DNA from 4 places in the Shewanella loihica PV-4 genome. Region 2 is predicted to be linked to each of the others. Evidence: predicted binding sites of a transcription regulator. Region 2 holds the regulator's gene; each other region holds the start of a gene.
The links. The regulator LexA, encoded in region 2, represses DNA repair genes until DNA is damaged. The targets are predictions, from matches to a motif close to TACTGTATNNNNATACAGTA.

Region 1: a site for LexA is predicted at 3,325-3,344, ahead of recA (recombinase RecA). Genes of this name have one in related genera too.
Region 3: a site for LexA is predicted at 2,742-2,761, ahead of imuA (translesion DNA synthesis-associated protein ImuA). Genes of this name have one in related genera too.
Region 4: a site for LexA is predicted at 2,734-2,753, ahead of recN (DNA repair protein RecN). Genes of this name have one in related genera too.

Annotation. Positions count from the first base shown of each region.
Region 1 is NC_009092.1:1,408,375-1,414,157, reverse strand. It holds gene alaS (alanine--tRNA ligase) at 1-1,379, opposite strand, end outside; gene recX (recombination regulator RecX) at 1,624-2,076, opposite strand; gene recA (recombinase RecA) at 2,156-3,217, opposite strand; gene mutS (DNA mismatch repair protein MutS) at 3,548-5,783, shown strand, end outside.
Region 2 is NC_009092.1:134,188-139,970, forward strand. It holds gene ctaD (cytochrome c oxidase subunit I) at 1-856, opposite strand, end outside; gene coxB (cytochrome c oxidase subunit II) at 866-2,431, opposite strand; gene SHEW_RS00630 (cell division inhibitor SulA) at 2,830-3,339, opposite strand; gene lexA (transcriptional repressor LexA) at 3,336-3,953, opposite strand; gene yrfG (GMP/IMP nucleotidase) at 4,072-4,746, opposite strand; gene nudE (ADP compounds hydrolase NudE) at 4,844-5,389, shown strand; gene cysQ (3'(2'),5'-bisphosphate nucleotidase CysQ) at 5,443-5,783, shown strand, end outside.
Region 3 is NC_009092.1:2,431,717-2,437,499, forward strand. It holds gene SHEW_RS10905 (Y-family DNA polymerase) at 1-1,785, opposite strand, end outside; gene imuA (translesion DNA synthesis-associated protein ImuA) at 1,786-2,616, opposite strand; gene def (peptide deformylase) at 2,918-3,409, opposite strand; gene SHEW_RS10920 (MFS transporter) at 3,589-5,310, shown strand; gene SHEW_RS10925 (MGMT family protein) at 5,714-5,783, shown strand, end outside.
Region 4 is NC_009092.1:1,385,941-1,391,723, reverse strand. It holds gene barA (two-component sensor histidine kinase BarA) at 1-764, shown strand, start outside; gene SHEW_RS06160 (YjaG family protein) at 757-1,359, shown strand; gene SHEW_RS20325 (DUF3319 domain-containing protein) at 1,363-1,557, shown strand; gene SHEW_RS06155 (AEC family transporter) at 1,655-2,623, shown strand; gene recN (DNA repair protein RecN) at 2,774-4,435, shown strand; gene SHEW_RS06145 (hypothetical protein) at 4,638-5,783, shown strand, end outside.

The DNA.
Region 1 (5,783 bases), 1.3 Mb from region 2:
CTATAACCGCAAAACTCGGTTTCGGCGTCGATCTTCAGGCTATCGTTGTAATCGGTATCGAACTGACCCGCCGCCTGGGCGCGGCTGCGCTGCTCGGCCATGGCCGCTTCGAAGCCGGCTTCATCGACCGTGATATCACGCTCTCGGCAGACGTCAGCCGTCAGATCAACCGGGAAGCCATAGGTGTCGTACAGCTTAAAGGCGGTCTCACCGTCAAGCTCCTTACCCTCTAGCTGGCTCAGGGCATTATCGAGAATACCAAGACCACGCTCCAGAGTACGGGCAAACTGCTCCTCTTCCGCCTTAAGCGCCTTTTCGACGATCGCCTGGGTCGCCACCAGCTCTTTAGCCGCATCGCCCATCACTTCAATCAGTGTAGGAACCAGCTTGTAGAAGAAGGCCTCGGTAGCACCTAGCTTATTACCATGACGCACGGCGCGGCGGATGATGCGGCGCAATACGTAACCACGGCCCTCGTTTGATGGCATCACACCATCGGCCACCAAGAAGGCGCAAGAACGGATATGGTCGGCGACTACGCGCAGCGACTTGTTCTCCAGATCGGTCACGCCCAGGATCTCGGCGGTCTTCTTGATCAGTGACTGGAAGATATCGATCTCATAGTTTGAGTGCACACCCTGCATGATAGCGGCGATACGCTCGATGCCCATACCGGTATCGACAGAAGGCTTAGGCAGTGGATCCATGGTGCCGTCGGCTTGACGGTTATACTGCATGAAGACTATGTTCCAGATCTCGATGAAGCGGTCACCATCTTCTTCCGGCGTGCCGGGACGGCCGCCCCAGATGTGCTCGCCGTGATCGTAGAAGATCTCGGTACAAGGGCCACAAGGACCGGTATCGCCCATCTGCCAGAAGTTATCTGAGGCGTATGCCGCCCCCTTGTTATCGCCGATGCGGATAATGTTCTCGGCCGCGACGCCAATCTCTTTGTTCCAGATCTCGAAGGCTTCATCGTCTGTCTCATAGACGGTGACACACAGGCGCTCTTTTGGCAGCTTGAGTTCTTCGGTCAGGAAGGTCCAGGCGAAGCGAATCGCATCTTGCTTGAAATAATCACCGAAGCTGAAGTTACCCAGCATTTCGAAGAAGGTGTGATGACGTGCGGTGTAACCGACATTATCCAGGTCGTTGTGCTTACCACCGGCGCGCACGCAGCGTTGTGCCGTAGTGGCGCGGCTGTAGTCGCGCTTGTCTTCCCCAAGGAAAACATCTTTAAATTGGTTCATCCCTGCGTTGGTAAATAGCAAGGTGGGATCATTGCCAGGTACCAGTGAACTGCTGTCCACAACCTGGTGACCGTTTCTGCGGAAAAACTCCAAGAAAGCACTTCTCAGCGCTGCAGTGGTTTGATACATGAAATCATCCTGAATTTGATTATTTTAGCGATGAAAGCAAAAGGCTCACCGACGATGCTCAGTTAGCCCAGCATTATAAGCAGTCTATAGATGAACAACCAGAGGTTTAGCCGAGGATCCCCAAAGAAAGCGTAAAAAGCCTAAGTTTCCATTGGGTCTTTTAGCGGTAGCGCGCGAAAGGAGATAAAGGGAAATCAGGATAGTGGACTAGAGCCCAGTATTGGTCCTGGTAAGGATGAGGATATTAGTCGAAGTCTGGATCGACCTCTAAAGCATAGGCAACCTGATCGAAGCCAAAGCCTTGGGAGAGAAGATAACGCACTCGTTTGGCGCGCTCTTTCTGATCTTGAATGGGGCCGCTAGTGGCATATTTCTTAGCAGCCTTCTGTCTCGCCAGTTCGAACCAGTCGCAGTCACTCTGATTGAGGCTAGACTCGATAATCTCTTTGGTCAGCCCCTTCTGGGACATAGATTGACGTATCTTGTTCTGGCCATGGCCTTTAGCGATATGAGAGCGTAACAAGAGCCCGGCAAACCTGGCATCATCGAGATATCCCTGGCTTTCACATTGACCAAGGACAGCCTCTATCTCGCCGTCCAGAAAGCCTTTCTGGCTCAGCTTACTCTTTATCTGATAGCGGGAATAATCGCGGCGGGCCAGGAGGCCCACCGCGACTTGCATCGCCGACATAGTCATTGAGAAACCATAGTCATAACAAAATCATTGTCATTACAAAGCCAGAGTCTTAAGGCAAGGCTTAGTTGACTCGGCGAGCTTAAAATACTTCACCGGTTTCCAGGTCGACGTTCTCATCGCCTGTGGCCGACTGAGCCACCGCTTGACCACCGCCCAGCAACATGGCGCGTAACGCCTGGTCGATTTCGGCGCCAATTTCAGGGTTCTCTACCAGGTATTTACCGGCATTGGCACGGCCCTGGCCAATCTTGTCACCCTTGTAGCTGTACCAAGCGCCTGACTTTTCAATCAGCTTGTGCATCACGCCAAGGTCTACCAACTCACCGGTACGGTTAATACCTTCACCATAAAGGATCTGAAACTCTGCCTGTTTGAATGGCGCAGCAATCTTGTTCTTCACCACCTTAACGCGAGTCTCGTTACCAATGACCTCTTCACGATCCTTGATGGCGCCGGTGCGGCGAATATCCAGACGAACAGAAGCGTAGAACTTAAGCGCGTTACCACCGGTAGTGGTCTCAGGGTTACCGAACATCACGCCTATCTTCATACGGATCTGGTTGATGAAGATCAGCAAGGTGTTAGATTGCTTCAGGTTACCCGCTAGCTTACGCATCGCCTGACTCATCATACGCGCCGCAAGACCCATGTGAGAATCACCGATCTCCCCCTCAATTTCCGCCTTAGGCGTCAGGGCAGCAACCGAGTCGACGATGATCACGTCGACGGCACCAGAGCGAGTCAGAGCATCACAGATCTCAAGCGCCTGCTCACCGGTATCTGGCTGAGAACACAGCAGGTTATCGATATCCACACCGAGTTTTTGTGCATAGATAGGATCCAGCGCGTGCTCGGCATCGATGAAGGCACAAACCTTACCTTCACGCTGGGCAGCTGCAATCACTTCCAGTGTCAGGGTGGTCTTACCCGAAGATTCAGGACCATAGATCTCAACGATACGACCCAGTGGCAGACCGCCTGCACCCAATGCAACGTCAAGCGACAGAGAACCCGTTGAGATAGTCTCAACATCCATAGAGCGGTTTTCACCTAGCTTCATGATAGAGCCTTTACCAAACTGCTTCTCAATCTGGCCAAGGACCGCGCTCAGGGCTTTCTCTTTATTCGCATCAATCTTCATTCTGCTTTCCTCTCAATCACAGACGCTGCGCTGTGGGGTATCCGTTAAGTTAAAGCCCGCAGACCGTTTCTGCATCGCTTTAGGCTGTCTCAATATGCAACCTAGTATACTGTACAATCATACAGTATCAAGTACTGTATGCGATTATTTTTATCCGGCCTTAACCAAAGCCGGTCAAATTTTCCCGGGCGCATTAGCACTAAATTTATCCAAACAGGCAGGATAAATGCGCAACCACCGTCAATTTATTGTTAGTATTGTGGCCATTCATTCTGTGCTGGCCGCAGGGCTATGACAGACATTTTTGTAGCAGGATACCTTGGTTAATTCATGAACGCCGTCGATACTCAATATCTTGAAAAGCACACCCCCATGATGCGTCAATATCTGACGCTGAAAGCCGAAACACCCGATATGTTGCTTTTTTATCGTATGGGAGATTTTTACGAGCTCTTCTACGACGATGCTAAGCGGGCCTCAGAGCTGCTGGGGATCTCCCTGACCGCTCGCGGCAAGAGTGGCGGCGATCCTATCCCCATGGCAGGCATCCCCTACCATGCGGTAGAAGGCTATCTTGCTAAGCTTGTGCAGCTCAGGGTATCTGTGGCGATCTGCGAGCAGATAGGCGATCCCGCCACGACCAAGGGGCCGGTAGAACGTAAGATTGTTCGCATCGTCACCCCGGGTACGCTTACAGATGAGGCCCTGCTGCAGGAGCGGCAGGACAACCTGCTGGCCGCCGTCTATCACGGCAAGGTGGGTTTTGGTTACGCGACCCTGGATGTCTCATCCGGGCGCTTCGTGGTCACCGAACTTGCCAGCAAAGAGGCGCTTGAAGCCGAGCTGCAACGCACCAATCCAGCGGAGCTGCTCTACAGCGAAGATTTCAGCGAGCCGGCTTTGATCGCCTCGCTGTCGGGTAAGCGTCGCCGTCCCGAGTGGGAGTTCGACTACGACACCAGCTACAAGCTACTGCTGGAACAGTTCGGCACCAAAGATCTCTACGGCTTTGGCCTGGGGGAAGTCAGGTTATCGCTACAGGCGGCCGGCTGTCTTATCCAGTATGTGAAAGATACCCAGCGTACCGCCCTGCCCCATATCAACGCCATCACCCGCTTCAATCAGTGCGACAGCATAGTGCTGGATGCGGCCACCCGTAAGAATCTGGAGCTGACCCGCAACCTGCAAGGCGGTAGCGACAACACCCTGGCCTCGGTACTGGATAACACGGCAACTCCCATGGGCAGCCGTATGTTGCAGCGCTGGATCCACGAGCCGCTGCGCAACCACAACATCATCCGCGCCCGTCATGATGCCATAGACGAGCTGCTGGACAACGGCTATCACGAGAGCCTGCATGAACAGCTAAAAGCCCTCGGCGACATAGAACGTATCACGGCGCGTCTGGCCATTCGTAGTGCCCGCCCGCGTGACTTTGCCCGTCTGCGTCAGGCCCTGGCCCTGCTGCCCGAGATACAGCAGCAGCTGGCAGACTGCAACAGCCCTCACCTCAAGGCGCTATCGAGTCACCTGGGCGACTTCCCCGAGGAGCATGCCCTGCTAAGCCGCGCCATCGTCGACAATCCGCCTATGCTGATCCGCGACGGCGGCGTGATCAAAGAGGGTTATCACAACGAGCTGGATGAATGGCGCAAACTCAGCCAGGGCGCGACCGACTACCTCGCCGAGCTGGAAGCCCGGGAGAAGGCAGCCACCGGCGCCTCGACTCTGAAGGTGGGCTACAACCGGGTGCACGGCTACTACATAGAGGTGAGTCGCCGCGAGTCGGATCTGGTGCCTATGAGCTACCAGCGCAGACAAACCCTTAAGAACACCGAGCGTTACATAGTCGCCGAGCTTAAAGAGCATGAGGAGAAGGTACTCTCCAGTCAGGGCAAGGCGCTGGCGCTGGAGAAACAGCTGTGGGAAGAGCTGTTCGATCTATTGATGCCGCGCCTGCACGAGCTACAGGCCTTCGCCCGCGCGGCAGCGGAGCTTGATGTGATCACCAACTTTGCCGAGCGCGCCGAGCAGCTCGATTATCACAGACCGGAACTCACGGCCCAGAGCGGCATACATATCGAGGCGGGAAGACACCCAGTGGTCGAGCGCGTCAGTCAGACGCCGTTTATCGCCAACCCTGTCAGCCTCAACCCGGCAAGGCGCATGCTGATCGTTACCGGCCCTAACATGGGCGGTAAGTCGACCTATATGCGCCAGGTGGCTCTGATCACCCTTATGGCCCATATAGGTAGCTTCGTACCGGCCCAGAAGGCCGCCATAGGCCCAGTGGATCGAATCTTTACCCGTATTGGCGCGGCAGACGATCTCGCCTCCGGCCGCTCGACCTTCATGGTGGAGATGACGGAAACCGCCAACATACTACATAACGCGACGCCCGAGAGCCTGGTATTGATGGATGAGATTGGCCGCGGCACCTCGACCTATGATGGCTTGTCGCTGGCCTGGTCCGCCGCCGAGCATCTGGCGCAGAACTTAAAATCTATGACCCTGTTTGCCACCCACTATTTTGAGCTAACCCAGCTGCCGGATCAGATGGAAAATG
Region 2 (5,783 bases):
TGAAGGCCGGTACTATGGCGGAGATGATGCCGAAGGACGGCAAGATCATGATGTAGACCTCGGGATGGCCGAAGAACCAGAAGATATGCTGGAACATCACAGGGTCACCACCACCGGCGGCATCGAAGAAGCTGGTGCCGAAGAACTTGTCGGTCAGTACCATGGTCACTGTACCTGCGAGTACCGGCATTACTGCGATCAACAAGAAGGCGGTGATCAACCAGGTCCAGACGAACAGTGGCAACTTCATCCAGCTCATGCCGGGAGCGCGCATGTTGACTATGGTCACGATCACGTTGATGGCGCCCATGATGGAGCTGATACCCATGATGTGTACCGAGAAGACAAACAGCGCCGTGCTATCCGGGCTATAGGCCGTCGACAGCGGGGCGTAGAAGGTCCAACCAAAGTTAGGCCCGCCGCCTTCCATAAACAGCGAACTGAGCAGGATCGCAAAGGCGAAGGGCAAGATCCAGAAACTCCAGTTGTTCATCCGCGGCAGTGCCATGTCTGGCGCGCCTATCATCATAGGGATCAGCCAGTTGGCGAGGCCGGTAAAGGCCGGCATCACGGCGCCAAACACCATGATGAGGCCGTGAACCGTGGTCATCTGATTGAAGAAGTTGGGCTCCACCAGTTGCAGACCCGGCTGGAACAGCTCGGCACGGATCACCATGGCCATGGCGCCGCCGGTCAAGAACATGATGAAACTGAACCAGAGATACAGGGTGCCAATATCTTTATGGTTGGTGGTAAACAGCCAACGTTTTATACCCGTCGGGTGCTCCTCATGGTGGGTCGAATGTTCGCCAATATGAGTGGCATCCATATCTGCTTCACGCGTTATTGCATTCATAATGCCTCCCTATTGACCCTGTTGCTTGACGTCTGTTGCCTGAACCATGTCGCCTGTGTTGTTACCCCAGGCGTTACGCTCAAAGGTGATCACCGAGGCGATTTCCTGTGGCGTTAACTGACTGGCGAAAGCCTGCATGGCGGTGCCAGGCTTACCGTGAAGCACTATGTCTAGGTGATTCTTAACTGGCCCTGTGGCGATGGCGCTGCCTTTTAGGGCGGGGAAGGCGCCGGGTAATCCCATGCCTGTGGCCTGATGACAGGCGGCGCAGTGGCCGAGATATACCTGTTCACCCTTGGCCATCAGCTCATCCATGGTCAGATCGTCTAACACAGGTGCTTGGGGATCCTCGGCGGTGGAGCTTGCTGCCGCACTCGAATCGGCTGCCGGGGTAGGCACAGATTGAACCGCTTCTGCAGCTGCATCTGCTCCTGTATCAGCCCCGCTCGATGCGCCTGAGTTTGCCTGGTTAACGTCGGCTGCCTGAACCGTATCGCCCGTGTCGTTACCCCAGGCATTACGTTCGAAGGTAACCACGGCGGCAATCTCTGTGGCGGTGAGCTGCTGGGCGAAGGCCTGCATGGCTGTGCCGGAGCGGCCATGTAGCACCACATCCAAGTGATCGGCGACAGGGCCCTTGATGATTGGGCTGCCTATGAGCGAGGGGAATACACCCGGCAGGCCGGCGCCATTTGGCTGGTGGCAGGCGGCGCAGCGGGCCATATAGACTTGTTCGCCCTGAGCCATCAGCTCTTCTTTCGACAGGGTCTTCGACAGTGCGGCCTGCGCCTCGGCGGCGGCCGCGCTGGCCTGTGCCTCCTGCTCGACAATCCAGTTGTCGAAATCGGCCTCGGAAAGTACCTGCACTACGATGGGCATGAATCCGTGATCCTTGCCGCAAAGCTCGGCGCACTGGCCGCGGTAGATGCCTGGCTTGTCGATGCGGGTCCAGGCCTCGTTGATAAAGCCTGGGTTAGCATCCTTCTTTACCGCGAAGGCCGGCACCCACCAGGAGTGGATCACATCTTCCGAGGTCATCAGGAAACGGATCTTACGATTGACCGGCAATACCAGCGGCTTGTCGACCTCCAGCAGATAGTGTTCGCCTTTGGTCTCCTTGCCCTCTATCTGTTCTCTGGGAGTCGCCAGCAGGCTATAGTAGCTGATGTCTTGATCAAAATAGCTGTAGTGCCATTTCCATTGGGAGCCAGTGATCTTGATGGTGAGATCGGCATTGCTGGGATCTTCCATGGCGATGAGAGTCTTGGTGGCCGGGATGGCCATGAGGATCAAGATGACAAAGGGAACGAGCGTCCAGGCGATCTCTACCTTAGTGCTCTCATGAAAGTTTGCCGCGACGGCACCCTTAGAGCGCCTATGGTTGATGATGGCGTAGATCATCACCCCAAAGACGACTAGGCCTATGGCACAACAGATATAGAGAATCGTCATATGAAGGCTAAACACCTTATTGCTGATCTCTGTGACCCCTGATGTCATATTCAGGGGCATATCTGCTGCGAGTATGGTGGGCGTAAATAGCAACGCCAGCAAACAACACAACACTTGCTTCACTAGACTTCTCCTCTGTCAATTGCGAAGGCAACTACAAAGAAGAGCCACACAGTATGTCTCGGCTCTATGCAAACTCTTCAGTTCCCAAAAAAGCAACGATGACTTCAAAGTGCGTCGGTGGTGAATCTCTTGTTCTGCTGGTGGTGACCACGCTTGCACTTACGGCTGAATATATCAGACCAATTTCAGCTACCGTGGGCGAGGTATTACAGGTTCATTTTCGCCGCTCAAGCCGACAACCAAATTGTGCGATATAACAAATAATCGTTGATATCTCTTACTAACTTAATGGCTGTTTAAATATTGATCAAGATCACTTTTATTTTATTTTGCTAAACAAAACAGACACAAAAACGCCCCTTGCGGGGCGTCTGTATGGAAAGGTAGGGCGCGGAATATCAGTGTAGTGAACTGAACAGACTCATGGTTTGGCCGCCGAGATCCTCTTGGGGAAAAGGGTTGGCAGGTAAGTGACCGTTCGCATCTTCGATCACCACTCCCAGGGCGCGGGTATTCTTGGCAACTATCTGTAGGCGACGACTGTCACGGGCATCCAGGGTTTGTGCCCAGCAGATCACCGCACTGGATGTACCACTTGTGAGGGCTTTTTCCATCGCCCACAGGGTTTCGACCTCATCCTTGGTGTGCACCAGTAGGATGCGATCCATACGCACACCGCCGTCGGCCAGCATCTGCTTGTAGCCTATGTTAGGTGGGCTGATCAACACCACCCATTGTCCCTGCTGACTGAGTCTGGCTAGCTCTGGAGTGAGGGCCTGCAGCTCCTGCTTGCCCTGGGTAGAACTTGCCGTAGTCGAGATAGTGTTGCCATCGCCGCGCTTAAGCGAGCTGTCGAGATCGACCCACAGCCCTGGATGACGTGGCGCCATGCCCATTAGGTTGTTCATTGCCAGTCTCCATTTCGAATAACGCCGACGGCCAGGCCTTCGATGCTCAGGCTCTGGGTGGTGAGGTCCACCACGATAGGGGAATACTCTTCATTCTCGGCATGCAGATAGACGGTGCTGCCACGCTTCTCGAAGCGTTTAACCGTTACATCATCTTCCACGCGGGCCACGACTATCTGGCCGTTTCTTGCCTGTTCGACCTTATGTACCGCGAGTAGGTCGCCCTCGAGAATACCTATATCTTTCATACTGTCCCCCCTGACCCGCAGCAGGAAGTCGGCGCTGGGGCGGAACATGCTAGGGTCAACCTGATAGTGTTGTTCCACATGCTCCTGGGCCAGGATGGGCTCACCGGCGGCCACCTGACCTATGAGGGGCAGGCCGAGATCTTCAGGCTCTTCCTCCTGGGTCAGCTTGATGCCACGTGATGTGCCGGGCATGATTTCGATGCAGCCTTTCTTGGCCAGGGCCTTGAGGTGTTCCTCGGCGGCGTTGGCACTCTTAAAGCCTAGTCGACGCGCAATCTCGGCACGGGTAGGCGGCATGCCCGTGTCGGCAATATTGCGTTTTATCAGATCTAAAATCTCGGCTTGTCTCGGGGTTAAGGGTCTCATGATTAATCCTGTCTTTCCATACAGTACCTGTCAGTATATACAGTATTTTATACAGTGCAAGTATTAACCAGATTTTCTCCCAATCCCATCAAGCGATTAGCGCCTAAAGTGTGATTGATTAGCCGAGTCTGGCCTGTTCAAGGGAGAGCAGCAGATGATGGTAATCGTCGATGGCCGGAAAGTCGGCAAACTGCTTGTGAGGCTGCTGGCTGTCGGGATTCTTGATCCCCAACTGGTAGCCGACGCCAGCCTTCTTGGCTGCCTGTAGTATGGGCTCGCTGTCGTCGATAAACAGGCAGCGGCTGGGATCCAAGGAATACTGATTAAACAGGTGACGCCAAAATTGCGGGTGTTCCTTGGGATAGCCGGTGGCGTGACTCGAGAGCATCTCATCGAGCCCGTTAGCCAGATCTGTATGCTCGAGTTTCAGCGCCAGGCTGTGGGGATGGGCGTTGGTGACCAAGATGCGCCGCTTGCTGTGTCTGGCCAGTGCGGTGAGAAAGGGCATGCTGTCCTGACGTAGCTGGATCCGGTCCACTAGAGTGTGGTGCAAAGCCAGGATGTCTAAACCCAGCTCCTGTTGCCAATATTCAAGGCAATACCACTCCAGGGTGCCGAAGACCTTGGCGTAGGCACTCTCCACCAGTTGTTGGGCGTCGGCCTTTGGGATCTGCCTTTGTTCACACAAGGCCTGAGGCACCAGGCTAAGCCAGAAATGGTTGTCGAAATGCAGATCCAACAGGGTGCCGTCCATATCCAGCAGCACGGTATCTATCTTATTCCAGGGAAACATAAAGCGAGTAAAAAAATTCCTTGGTTTGAGTTGTGGATTAGGCCCATCATAGTAAGATTGAGTGGTTAAGCAAACGCCATTTTTATCAGGAAGTTTCATGCCGGACAAAAAGCCGCAGATCCTACATGCCGAAGTTGTTGCCCAGAGCCGTCTGTTTCAGATAGAGCAGGTGCATTTAAAATTTTCGAACCAGGTTGAGCGCCAGTATGAGCGCATGAAGGGCAACGCCCGTGGCGCCGTGATGGTGGTGCCTGTGCATGGCGAGGAGCTATTGCTGGGACGCGAATATGCGGCGGGTACCCACAGCTATGAGCTGGGTTTCCCCAAGGGCCTAGTGGATCCCGGCGAGACCCATGCCGAGGCGGCCAACCGAGAGCTGCAGGAAGAGATAGGTTTTGGTGCGCGTAAGTTGACCCATCTGATGGAGTTGAGCCTGGCGCCCGGCTACTTTGCCAGCAAGATGCAGATCTTCGTCGCCGAAGATCTGTATGAGAGTCGATTGCAGGGTGACGAGCCCGAACCCATAGAGGTGGTGCGCTGGCCATTGAGCCAGTGGTCTGAGCTGTTATTAGAAGATGATTTTTCCGAATCTCGAAGCGTTAGCGCCTTGTTTTTGGCACAGAAACATCTAAAACTAAAGTAGTTAATCCGAATTATCATATTAGGCATTGCCAGATGTAGGCTGTTGGAGTTGTGATGAAGCCAGAAGAGTATGTTGAGCAGGCGATTTCGATTGCCATCGAGGCGGGTGAGGCCATCAAAGGGATCTACCTCGAGGGCAGTTTTGACAAAGAGGTGAAATCCGACAATACCCCGGTAACCTCTGCCGATATCGCGGCCCATGAGATCATCTCTTCCCAGCTAAGCAGCCTTACCCCTGAGATCCCAGTCCTCTCTGAAGAAGATGCCGATATTCCTTTCTCCGAGCGCGCCGATTGGCAGCGTTACTGGTTGGTAGACCCTCTCGATGGCACGGGTGAGTTTATCGCCGGTAGCGGCGACTTCTCGGTGATCATCGCCCTGGTCGAGCACAATCG
Region 3 (5,783 bases), 2.3 Mb from region 2:
GCCCTGATAGCAAGCCCTCGGCTCGGCGCACCGATTATGCGTTTGGCTCTCAAGCGCTTGGCTCTTAAACTTTTGGCTGGAAGCACCTCGAGTAGAAACGCTTTGACTAGAAATACTTTGACGAGAAGTGCTTTGACGGGAAGTGCTTTGAGAAACAGCTTGATTCGATCGCTTGCCCCCCAAGGCACCCGAGCGGCTTTGAGAGACTCGGCTTTGAGAGGCTCGGCTCTGAGAAACTAGGCTCTGAGAAAGCGAGCGGCTCTGCCAGCTCAGCTCCGGCAGATGGTGACTGCAGTGCTCAAGTCCCTTGACCTTATCCGCGCCTAGACGCGCCTCAAGCAGTGAGAGCAAGCGCATGGTGGCATCACTCTTACCCTCGCCCTGCCACCAATTGGATGTCTGCACCAATAGCGGCACCAGGGTATCGGCCTGAATAGCCAGACTGATCACCGGCGCCGCCAGGATGAGGCTCTCTAGCTGCACACGGCAGAGTTTAAGTAAGGCATCCCCCCTATGCTCGGCGAAGGGATAGCGGATCTCGCAGCGCAGTGGCACCAGACTCAAGTCGCGAAACACTAAGGTTAATGACAGGGCCAGCACCGCCTGCTGACGCTGCACCAGATAAGCCGATAGGGTTGCTAGCATGCGCCCGAGGGGAAAGGCCAATCCTTCGAGGTGGCTCACCTCATAGAGCAATTCAAGCTTATGGCGATAAGACTCTGGCATCAGGTAAAACTCATGCACCTGAGGCAGCTGCCCCTTGAGCTGAGCCAGCAGGGTTAAGACACTCTCGCCAAATCGCTCACCAAGCTCCTTGAGAGGCAAGGCGAGCAGCGCCTGCACCTGAGTCAGCCCCATGTTCTCGCAAGACTGCAGCACATGCTCAGGCAGTGGCAAGATAGAGAGCGGCAGGGGCGCGACCTGCTTGAGATTCATCTGAGGTAAACTCACCAGAGACGCCCCCGCTTGATCATCTTTCGATTGCACTTTGGTTTCTTCTCCTTGTGCTTTTTCTCCTTGGGCTTCCTCTCCTTGTGCTTTCTCTTCTTGGACTGCTTCTCTCACTTCTTGTTTGGCGAGATATGTAGGTTCTGTGGCACCGATGTCCGACTCTAGGCTCCCTGGCTCAAAGTTTCCTCGCTTAGAATTCCCTAACTTAGTGCACCTAGACTCGCGAGTTTCTTTCGGGTTCCTCTTGTTATCACAGATGACATCTGCAGGCAGAGTGAGCGGCAGAGACCTGGCTCCCAGCTGAGCCAGCAAGGCATTCTCCCCCAGGGCAAATTGACACTCGAGGCCATAGTCTTGGGCACTCTTCTGATATTGACGGATGAGCCTGTCCAGACCACCGAAGATCTTTGCCATGGAGCCCACCTCCAGCAGTAGGGTATCTGCCATACTGGGCACATCAGAGGATCGACTCGATTTGCTTGCTTTATGTGACTTACTCGGCTTATTTAGCCTATGCTGCTGGGCCTGCTCGAACGGACAGACAGGCGGCACGACCCTGGCACTGTAGCCATAGCTCCACTGGCACAGCCAATGGCTGGCCTCCTGGCTCAAGGAGGGATCATAGGCCAGCAGTTGCAGCGATGGACAGAGCGCCTGGGCGGTAGCCAGGCTCTGCCCCGGCTCCACGCCCAACTTAGCCGCAGCACTCGATGCGATCAGGATCTGACTCGACTGACGCTCAAATAGGGCCAGCTCGCCGCCCTGGGGCAAGCCTTGATGATAGCTTTGATACTGGAGTAACCAGTGGGGAAAATAGACCGCCAGCCACAACATCTACGCACTCCAGGGGCCTTGTAAGATCTGACCGCTCTGCTGCTTATTAAGCTTATTTTCCAATCTCTCATCCTGCTGTTTAGTCACATCGAGCATCAGACTCTGAGCCAGTAGCTCAGGTAGCAGGGATAAGGAGAAGCGCGGCGCCGGCCAGCCCCCACGGCGCTTTAGAATATCCACCTGGGTCTCAAGAAGCCTATCGTTGCCCATTTTTGTGTTGCTTTCCGTACTGGTTTCTATGTTGGTTCCTGTGCTGATTTCGGTGCTGGGTTGCAAGGCGATCCGCAGTGGCACGGGATGAGCCTGATCCTTGACCTTGCTTGGCAGATAACAGAGACACAGGCTCTCGCCCTTCTCGCAGGCAAGCTGCAAGCGCCTGGCCTGACTGACACTGAGATCCTCGAGCCAACATAAGACCAGGGGTGAGGCGCCGCTGGTTAAGATCTGCTCGAGCGCCCAAAGCTGTTCCTTCGGCGTCTGAGTATCGACCCACAGGAGACGGCTGACATCTATCCCCTGCATCGCCAGCGACTGGGGATAAGGCACGTGAGGCGGCGCCACCAGACTCACCAACCCGGCAGCACTTCCCTCTCTCGATTGCCTAGGGATCAGGCGGCGCATCAGAGGCAGCGCCAGGCTCAACTCGCCGATCCCTTCGCTGGAGCAGAAGATCTCGCACAGCCCCTGACTGGGCCAGCCTCCCAGTCCCAGATGACGATTAAGCTCGGGATAGCCGCTGTCCAGCCCCATTTGCTGGGGATGATAGGCATCGCCGCGCCAGAGATCGCTGCGCTGGAGTAAACGTTCAAGTTGAAGATCTGCCAAGGCCATGATGCACCCGCTCTCATTCGATTCGGTTAAGCGCCCCCTCGGAAATCGGACTATAGGCTTAGACCTAACTTAAGCTATCGCCATGCCTGACGTCCGAGCAACACTCAACAGAAATATCACACAAACACTGTATATAAATACAGTATATTTATAAATTGACAGATCGCAAGCAGAGAAACCTGAGATTGGAGTGGAAAATCACCTCAAAGCATCGAGTCGGTAAGCGGCAGACAGGCACAAAAAAACCACCCTAGGGTGGTTTGATTGGTTATCGATTATCGCTATTGATTAGCAGTATAGATTAGCGATATTTCTTTACCTTCTTGAGTGCTATCTGCTGCTTGAGGGGCGACAGATGCTCGATAAAGACCTTGCCATCAAGATGATCCATCTCATGTTGCAGGACGATTGCCAGGAAGTCATCGCTCTCGATCTCAAAGGCCTCACCCTCACGGTTAAGCGCCTTGACCTTCACCTTCTCGAAACGTGTCACCTTGGCGCGGTAGCCAGGAATTGAGAGACATCCCTCCTCGCCGACGATCTCGCCCGAACGCTCGACGAATTCTGGGTTGATCACCACCATGGGCTGATCGCGATCCTCAGACAGATCAATCACTAAGATGGCGTGTTCGCTGCCCACCTGGGTAGCGGCGAGCCCAATGCCATCGTCTGTGTGATACATGGTTTCAATCAGATCATCGATAAAACCTTGCACGGCGGCAATGTCTTCTACGGGCTTGGCCTTACGTTTCAGGCGCTCATCGGGAATGGTCAATATATCGAGTACAGGCATAGTCTCAGGTTCTGGTTAATCAAATTAGGCATATAAAGTGGCGCCATTATGACCTAAATCACATTAAAGGCAACCGCAATCGGGTTTTCCCTTCAGGCCAAGCCTTGCCGGCGACTTGTATTTCATCGCTCAAGTCGATAGCATGACCAGACAAATGCATACAATATACGAGAATAATAGTGACGACCCCTGTACGTACCCCTCTGCCCAGTACCTTTTATGTGGCCAATACCATGGAGATCTTCGAGCGTCTCGCTTGGTATGGCTTCTTTACCCTCTCCTCCCTCTACATGACCTCTCCTGCTCACCAGGGGGGCTTAGGCTTTAGCGAACAGGAGCGAGGCCTGCTGCAGGGAATGATCCCCTTCTTTCTCTACCTGTTTCCTGTGCTTACCGGCGCCCTGGCCGATCGCTATGGCTACCGTAAAATGTTTCTTATCGCCTACGCCATCATGTGCCCCAGCTATTTCCTCCTGGGTCAGGTGAGCAGCTTTAGCGGCTTCTTCATCGCCTTCATGGGGGTCGCCATAGGCGCGGCCTGCTTTAAACCTGTGGTGACGGGCACTGTGGCACGCACAACAGATCACACCAACCGCGGCCTGGGTTTTGGCATCTTCTATATGATGGTCAATGTGGGCGGCTTCCTCGGCCCCTTCATCGCAGGTTATGTCCGCGCCATCAGCTGGGACTGGGTCTTCATCATGTCGGCGATCTGGATAGGCATTAACTTCATACCGGCAACCTTCTTCTATCGCGAGCCGACGGATCTCCACCAGCAGCGGGGCAAGCCGCTGTCTCAGGTGTTGAGAGACATCCAAGAGGTGCTGGGCAACGCCCGTTTCGCCCTGCTGTTTTTCGGCACCTTAGTGATCCTGCTCTCCTACGGCGCCAAGTGGATCAGTGGCGAGCAGTGCCTCACCATCTATCTGGTGTGGTTTAGTCTGCATTTTCTCTGGAACACGCTGGCCAAGTCAGACAAGCAACTGCCCTGGTATAGGCAGAAGATCGCCCTGGGCAACAAGCCCTTCGTGATCTACCTGCTTATCCTCTCCGGTTTCTGGATGGTCTACCAGCAGATCTTTATCACTCTGCCCATCTATATCCGAGACTTTGTCGATACCTCAGATCTGGTTGCCATGCTCGCCCCCTGGCCCGGGCTGCTCGACTTCTTCGCCCCCGTGGATATCACTCTACTCAGCGACGAGCTACTGAGCGCGGCAAAAGCCTACACAGCAGGAAGCCTGAGCCTGTCAGAGGTCTACTTCGACTTGGTGCATGCCAAAGTAATGATCCCAAGGGAGGAGCTGGGCGCAGCCCTTGGCGCAATCGCACAAAGCCCAGAGCTGGCCAGTCAATACAGCCAGCAGTTCGCCCAGCAGTATCGTCAGGTTAACCCCGAGTACCTTATCGGCTTGAACTTCCTCTCTATCGTGCTGATGCAGGTGATGGTAAGCCGCATTGCCGAGCGCTTCAGTCCGCTACCTGTATTGGTGGCCGGCACCCTCATCCTGGCACTGGGTACGGCGCTGGGTGGACTGGCCCACGGCATACTCATGGGCGGCGCCATGGTGCTCACCTCTATCTTAGTCTTCTCTATCGGCGAGATGGTGGCGTCCCCTAAGAGCCAGGAATATGTGGCCAGCTTTGCGCCCCAGGATAAGAAGGCGATGTTTATGGGCTACTATTTTGTCTCATCGGCCATCGGCTTCCTGTTGGCGGGCCCGCTATCGGGTTACCTCTACGCCGAAGTGGCTAAGGGCGCCGAGCAGCCTGCCCTGATGTGGTACATCATAGGCGGCTTCGGCCTGCTGGCCGCCATAGGCCTGGTACTGTTTCACCGCTTTGGTGCCAAACAGACATTATCACAGGCGCAGCCAACCGCCTTAGGCGCGCAAGGCTAGCGAAACCACCACGTCACACAGATAAGCGAACAGACAAGCGAGCAGATAGTTGAACAGATAGGCCAAGCGACAAGAACCTGTCTGTTCTTTCCCTCTGAAAACCCATAGCCGCGGCTTCTTCATCTCTCCTACCCATTTCCTCTCTCTCAACCATTTCGCCGCTCTCGCCCATTTCGCGGCTCTCACCGTTCAGGCTCTCGGATAGATTAACTCCGCCTTTAACCTTAGAAATTATAAAAAATCTGGTTTACTATCAGAACATAGCCTTAAGCCGGACAGAGGCGTGCTTAAGTTAAACGCATTGAGTTAAGCACTCTGGGCTTAAGCAATAGATCACTAACCTAATATGCAGAGGCCTTAGGGCCAAAACGGAGAACGCGTGGATCAGACACAGTTATCACCCATGGCCAAGATATGGCATGTGATTGCCCTGATCCCCGAGGGGAAGGTCAGCTCCTATGGCAAGATAGCCG
Region 4 (5,783 bases), 1.3 Mb from region 2:
CCCAGGAGCGCGAACCCATGAGCGTGCTGGCGGTGGACGATAACCCCGCCAACCTCAAGCTGATTAAGACGCTGCTCAAGGAGCTGGTTACTCAGGTGACGGTCACAGACAACGGCCAGGAGGCGGTAGAGATCGCCAAGGCCAAGAGCTTCGATCTCATCTTCATGGATATTCAGATGCCGGGCACCGACGGCTTTAGCGCCACCAAGCAGATACGTGAGCATTCACTCAATCGCAATACGCCGATTGTCGCCGTGACCGCCCACGCCATCGCCGAGGAGCGCGAGCGCATCGATCAGAGCGGCATGGATGGTTACCTGCCCAAGCCAATCGATGAGGCGGCGCTGAAGAGTGTGATCAGCCGCTGGAAGACCCGGCCGCAGTTTACCCATTTCGACCAGCACACCCTCAATTGGGATCTCTGCCTGACCCAAGCCAACCAGAAAACCAGTCTGGCGCTGGAGATGCTGCAGATGCTGGTCGACTCCCTGCCCGAGACCCGTGAGCACATCTCGGGCGCCCTCGAGCGTCAGGACAGCCAGGCCATGGTCAGTCATGTGCACAAGCTCCACGGCGCCAGCTGCTACTGCGGCGTGCCGACCACTCAGCGACTCTGTCGAGAGATTGAACAGTCACTCAAGCAAAATGCCAGTGTCGATCTGGTCGAGCCGGAAATACTTGAGTTACTTGACGAGCTTTCTAAGGTAGAATCGGCCGCAAATCAAGTAATAGCCCAGTTATCTATGGATGTGATCGATGAGTAATAAACCCGGGTTTTTCAAGCGCCTCAAGGCCCTCGAACCAGAACAGAAGAAGCTGTTCGCCATCGCCCTTTGCCAACGCATGTACCCTAACTACCAGCTATTCAGCGAGGTCTGCGAATTTGGCGACCCACAGGTGCTCGATACCGTGCTCAACCTGCTATGGCAATCCATGTATGATCAGAAGCTTAAACTGAATATCGATCTCTACCTCGAGCGACTGGATCTGAACACGCCCGAGCCGAGCGATTTCGACGTCTACGGCGTCTACCCGGCCATGGACGCCGCCGTCGCCCTCACCTCACTGCTTAGCGCCATTCAGAGCAAGGTGGAAGACGACATCACCAACATCAGCAAGCTCTCCTCCGCCACAGTGGCTAACTATATCGAGGCCACACTCGAGGAAGAGATGGATGAAGAAGCACTGGATGATCATATCTTCAATCACGAGGTGATGCAGGAAGAGAAAGCGCTTCAGGCATCCTTGCTGGAGATCATCGAAGAGAACCCTAAGATCACCGCCGACTTCGTCAAGGCGCTGCGCAAGGAGTTAGTGCAGGCAGGCGTTTCTAACATAGGGATCTCAGTAGGCGCCTAACCCATGCGCAAACTTATCTACCAGGGATTTGTGCTCACCAACCCAGATGGGTTAACAAATACCTGGTGCCTCACCATAGGGGAGCAGCGACGCGTCGGCTCCCTGTTTGAGCTTAGGCGCCAGATCCATTTCTATCAGGAGTTGGGGATATTGCCGCCACCTAAGCCACTCCATCGGCGCTCCGGCCCCAAGCATTAGACTTTAGCGTTATAGGGACGCGGCGGGCAAAGTGATACCCTAACGGCGTATTCGGTTAAATCACCGCTCGGATCCAAGCCAAGGAAGTCGTCTCCCTATGTTAACCACTCTCTCGCCACTCTTTGTCGTGTTTGGCATCATGGTCACCGGCTTTGTCGTGCAAAAGGCACGGCTACTGCCCGAGGGCAGCGACAACGTCCTTAATCAGTATGTCTATTACATCGCCTTTCCGGCGATCATGATGATAGTGCTGGCAGAGACCCCAATCGAAGAGATCGCCAACTGGGGATTTATTGGCGGCTACAGCCTGGCCATGACCCTCATCTATCTGCTCACCGGCCTGCTGTCACTCTGGTTACAGCCCAAGGATAAACCCCTGGCGGCCATTCGCGCCCTCAACACCACCTTTGGTAACACCTCCTTCATCGGCATTCCGCTGATGATGATGCTGTTTCCCGGGGATCAGCTAGCATTGGCCGCTGCCGCTTTAGCCAGCCTTTTATCGGTAACCGTATTTGCCATAGTGCTGGCCCAGATGGCGCTGTTTCAGGGACAGACAGACAGCGCACTCAAGACGGTGTTTTTCGCCCTCATTCAAAACCCCATCATACTGGGAAGCCTGGCCGGCGTAGCGATATCTGCCGCTCATATAGAGCTGTACCGCCCCATCGCCGAGATCATCCGGCAATTTGGCATGACTTCCAGCCCCTGCGCCCTGTTCGCCATCGGCATGGTGCTGTGCAAGGCCAACCAGGGAGGCAGAAACGCCGCAGGCATTCAGTCACGCCTTGCCGAGCTGGCCATGCTTAACCTGAGTAAGCTACTGCTACAGCCCCTGCTGGCCTATCTGCTCCTGGGCGCCTTAGGGGTTAGCGGACAACTGCTACAGATGGGGGTAATTCTAGCAGCCCTGCCTACCGCCGCCAGCGTCTACCTATTGGCCCACAGATTCAACGTAGGTGCCACCAGTAGCGCCCAGACCATCAGCCTGGGGATAGTGATCAGCTTTGCCACCATTCCGCTACTGCACCATTGGCTGGACTCGGGCACCGCAAGCTTTTTATAACGGATAGGCTTGTTTTAATGGACAGGCTTGTTTTGTCGGACTGCAGAGCCTAAAACTTATTTTCATGGGTAAAAAGCACACAGGTATTTACTGTATAAAAATTCAGTATATACTGTGCATGAATACAGTACTTTGTAAAAGGATGTCATCATGCTTTGTCAGCTCAGCATCAATAACTTTGCCATTGTCCGCTTTTTAGAACTCGACTTTAAGTCTGGGATGACCAGCATCACAGGCGAAACCGGCGCGGGAAAATCGATTGCCATCGATGCCTTAGGCTTATGCCTGGGCAATCGCGCCGATGCCAATACCGTCAGACCGGGCGCCAGTAAGGCCGAAGTCAGTGCCCGCTTCGCCCTCAACGATATCCCGCTGGCCAAACGTTGGCTAGAAGACAATGACCTTGAGCTAGACGACGAATGTATCCTACGCCGCACCATAGGCAGCGACGGTCGCTCACGCGCCTACATCAACGGCAACCCTGTGCCCCTCAACCAGATGCGTGCCCTGGGCCAGCAACTTATCGGCATTCACGGCCAACATGCCCACCACGCCATGTTAAAGAGTGAGCATCAACTTACTCTGCTCGACAGCTATGCCAACCACAAGATGTTGCTCGAGGCCTGTAGCGCCAGCTACCAGCGCTTTAAGCTGATCCAAAAGGAGCTGAGCCAGCTACAGCAGTCGCAACATGAGCGCATCGCCCGCAAGCAGCTGCTGCAATATCAGGTCGAAGAACTCGACGAATTCGCCCTGGGCGAAGAAGAGTTCGATGAGATAGAGGCCGAGCATAAGAAACTGGCCAACGGCACTGCCCTGATCCAAGCCTGCCAGCGCACCCTCTACCTTCTACAGGATAATGAAGAGGGCGCCATAGAATCGCTGCTCAACATGAGTCTGGATCAGGCCCAAGAGCTCGAAGGTTACGATCCTGAACTCAAAGGGGTGGGTAACATGCTTAACGATGCCCTGATCCAGGTACAGGAGAGTAGCAGTGAGCTACAACGTTACTTAGATAAGTTGGAGCTGGACCCGGAACATTTTGCCGCCCTAGAGCAGCGCCTGTCGAAGATCATGATGCTAGCACGTAAGCACCATGTGAACGCCAAAGATCTCTATCAGCATCATCAGGCACTAAGCCAGGAGCTGAGCGAGCTGGATTCGGATGAGGAGAAGCTCGATGAGATCGCCCAGCAGCTCGAGAGTTGCCGCGAGAGCTTCATCGCCCACGCCCAGAAGCTCAGCCAGAGCCGCCAGCGTTACGCCAAGGAGCTGGACAAGCAGGTTACCCGCTCTATCCATGAGCTCAGCATGCCCAAGGGCAAGTTTATCATCGACGTGCAGTTCAACCCCGAGATGATGTCGCCCAACGGCTGCGATACTGTGGAGTTTCAGGTGACCACCAACCCGGGTCAGCCGCTGCAACCCATCGCCAAGGTAGCTTCGGGCGGCGAGCTGTCGCGTATCGGTCTGGGCATCCAGGTGATCACCGCCAAGAAGGTCGCCACCCCGACCCTCATCTTCGACGAGGTCGACGTGGGGATCTCAGGCCCGACCGCCGCCGTGGTGGGCAAGATGCTGCGCGCCCTGGGCGAGTCCACCCAGGTGCTGTGTGTGACCCACCTGCCTCAGGTCGCCGGCAATGGTCATCAGCATATGTTCGTCAACAAGCAGAGCAAGGCAGGACAAACCGAGACTTCCATGGTGCCGCTGGACAAGGGACAGCGTATCGAAGAGCTGGCGCGCCTACTTGGTGGTGATGTCATCACCAACAATACTCTGGCCAACGCCAAGGAGTTACTGCAAGGCTAGACCGATGAGCCCTGACATTGACAGCCATTGAGTAGATTAACGAGAGCAAGCGCGGCAATATTTTAGCCGCGCTTTTCATTTCATAAGCACCTCTGAGACGAGCCTATTGCGCCGCCAATGTAACGCTGTTGCACAGCGAAGAGACTCTGATAAACTGAGGCCTTTGCCGTCGACACTAAGTTAAAAGCCACAAGAATTTGAAATGCGACACTTTTTTCGTGCCCTGAAATGGATTTTATTTACCCTGCTACTCATTCCCGTCGGCGGCTATCTCATCTTGCTGCTAATTAATCTACAAGATAGCGCGCCATCAGCGCAGGCCAGCGCCTTTCTTGAGCAGGTGAACGCCGAAGAGACCGCCTTGAGTCAGCACCTGGAAAACAACCCCTATCTTTATGCCATGGGTTTCGATGCGCCGAAAGACAATGACCCCATGGCTCTCGGACTTGAACGCTATCAGGCGCTCAGACAACTAGAAGCCATGCAAAGGCCAACACAGACGGCACATGAAAAATTCGAGCGCCCCGAATGGGGTATTCCCACTTGCCTCAAACAAGAAGACTATCTCGATGAGTGTGCTCCCCTATTCGCCGAGCCAGAGACACTTAAGGCCACACTCGATGACTTTGCCTGGCTAATTGAGCGCTATAGCACCCTGCTCTCCCTCGGCAAATGGCAGGATGATACCCGCTTCAACATGTATAGCGATCTGCTACCTATGCAACATCTGATCGCCGCACAGCAGCTGTTTCTTGTCGATGCCTACATCAATGGCACGGATTCAGCCTCCCTCATCACCGCCATAAACAAAGATATGCAGTTCTGGCAGCAGACCGCGATGCAGATCAACATGCTGGGCAATAAACTCCTAGCCATCTCGGCGCTCAAACAACACATGAAACTGGGTGAGCTGCTCATCAGTCAAATGCGCACAGAGGATGAGGATACTAGCTTACCTAGCCTCTGGCTGGCCCCTATTCCAGGAGACGTGCTAGCCCTTGATCGAGCCAAACGTGGCGAGTGGCACTTCCTGACTAAGATGACACAATCTTTTGAGGCGGGTGAAAAGGCCGATTTTACCACTAAGGTTATCGAAACCCTGCTCATGCCGCTGTTGCAGCAACAGGATACCGCTAACCGTTATGCGGATATCTTAAGCGGCAAGGCAAGCATCAAACAGTGCCCTAACGATCTCTCGCTATCGACCCTGCAAGAGTACGCCTACAATCCCATGGGGAAATTTATCCTCTGCTCTGGCATCTCCTCATTCGAGAGTTATCAGGCAACGGCTAACAAGGTGGAATCGCTGCGCGCCGAGCTTGTTACCCGCTTAACAGCTCCTGCCATC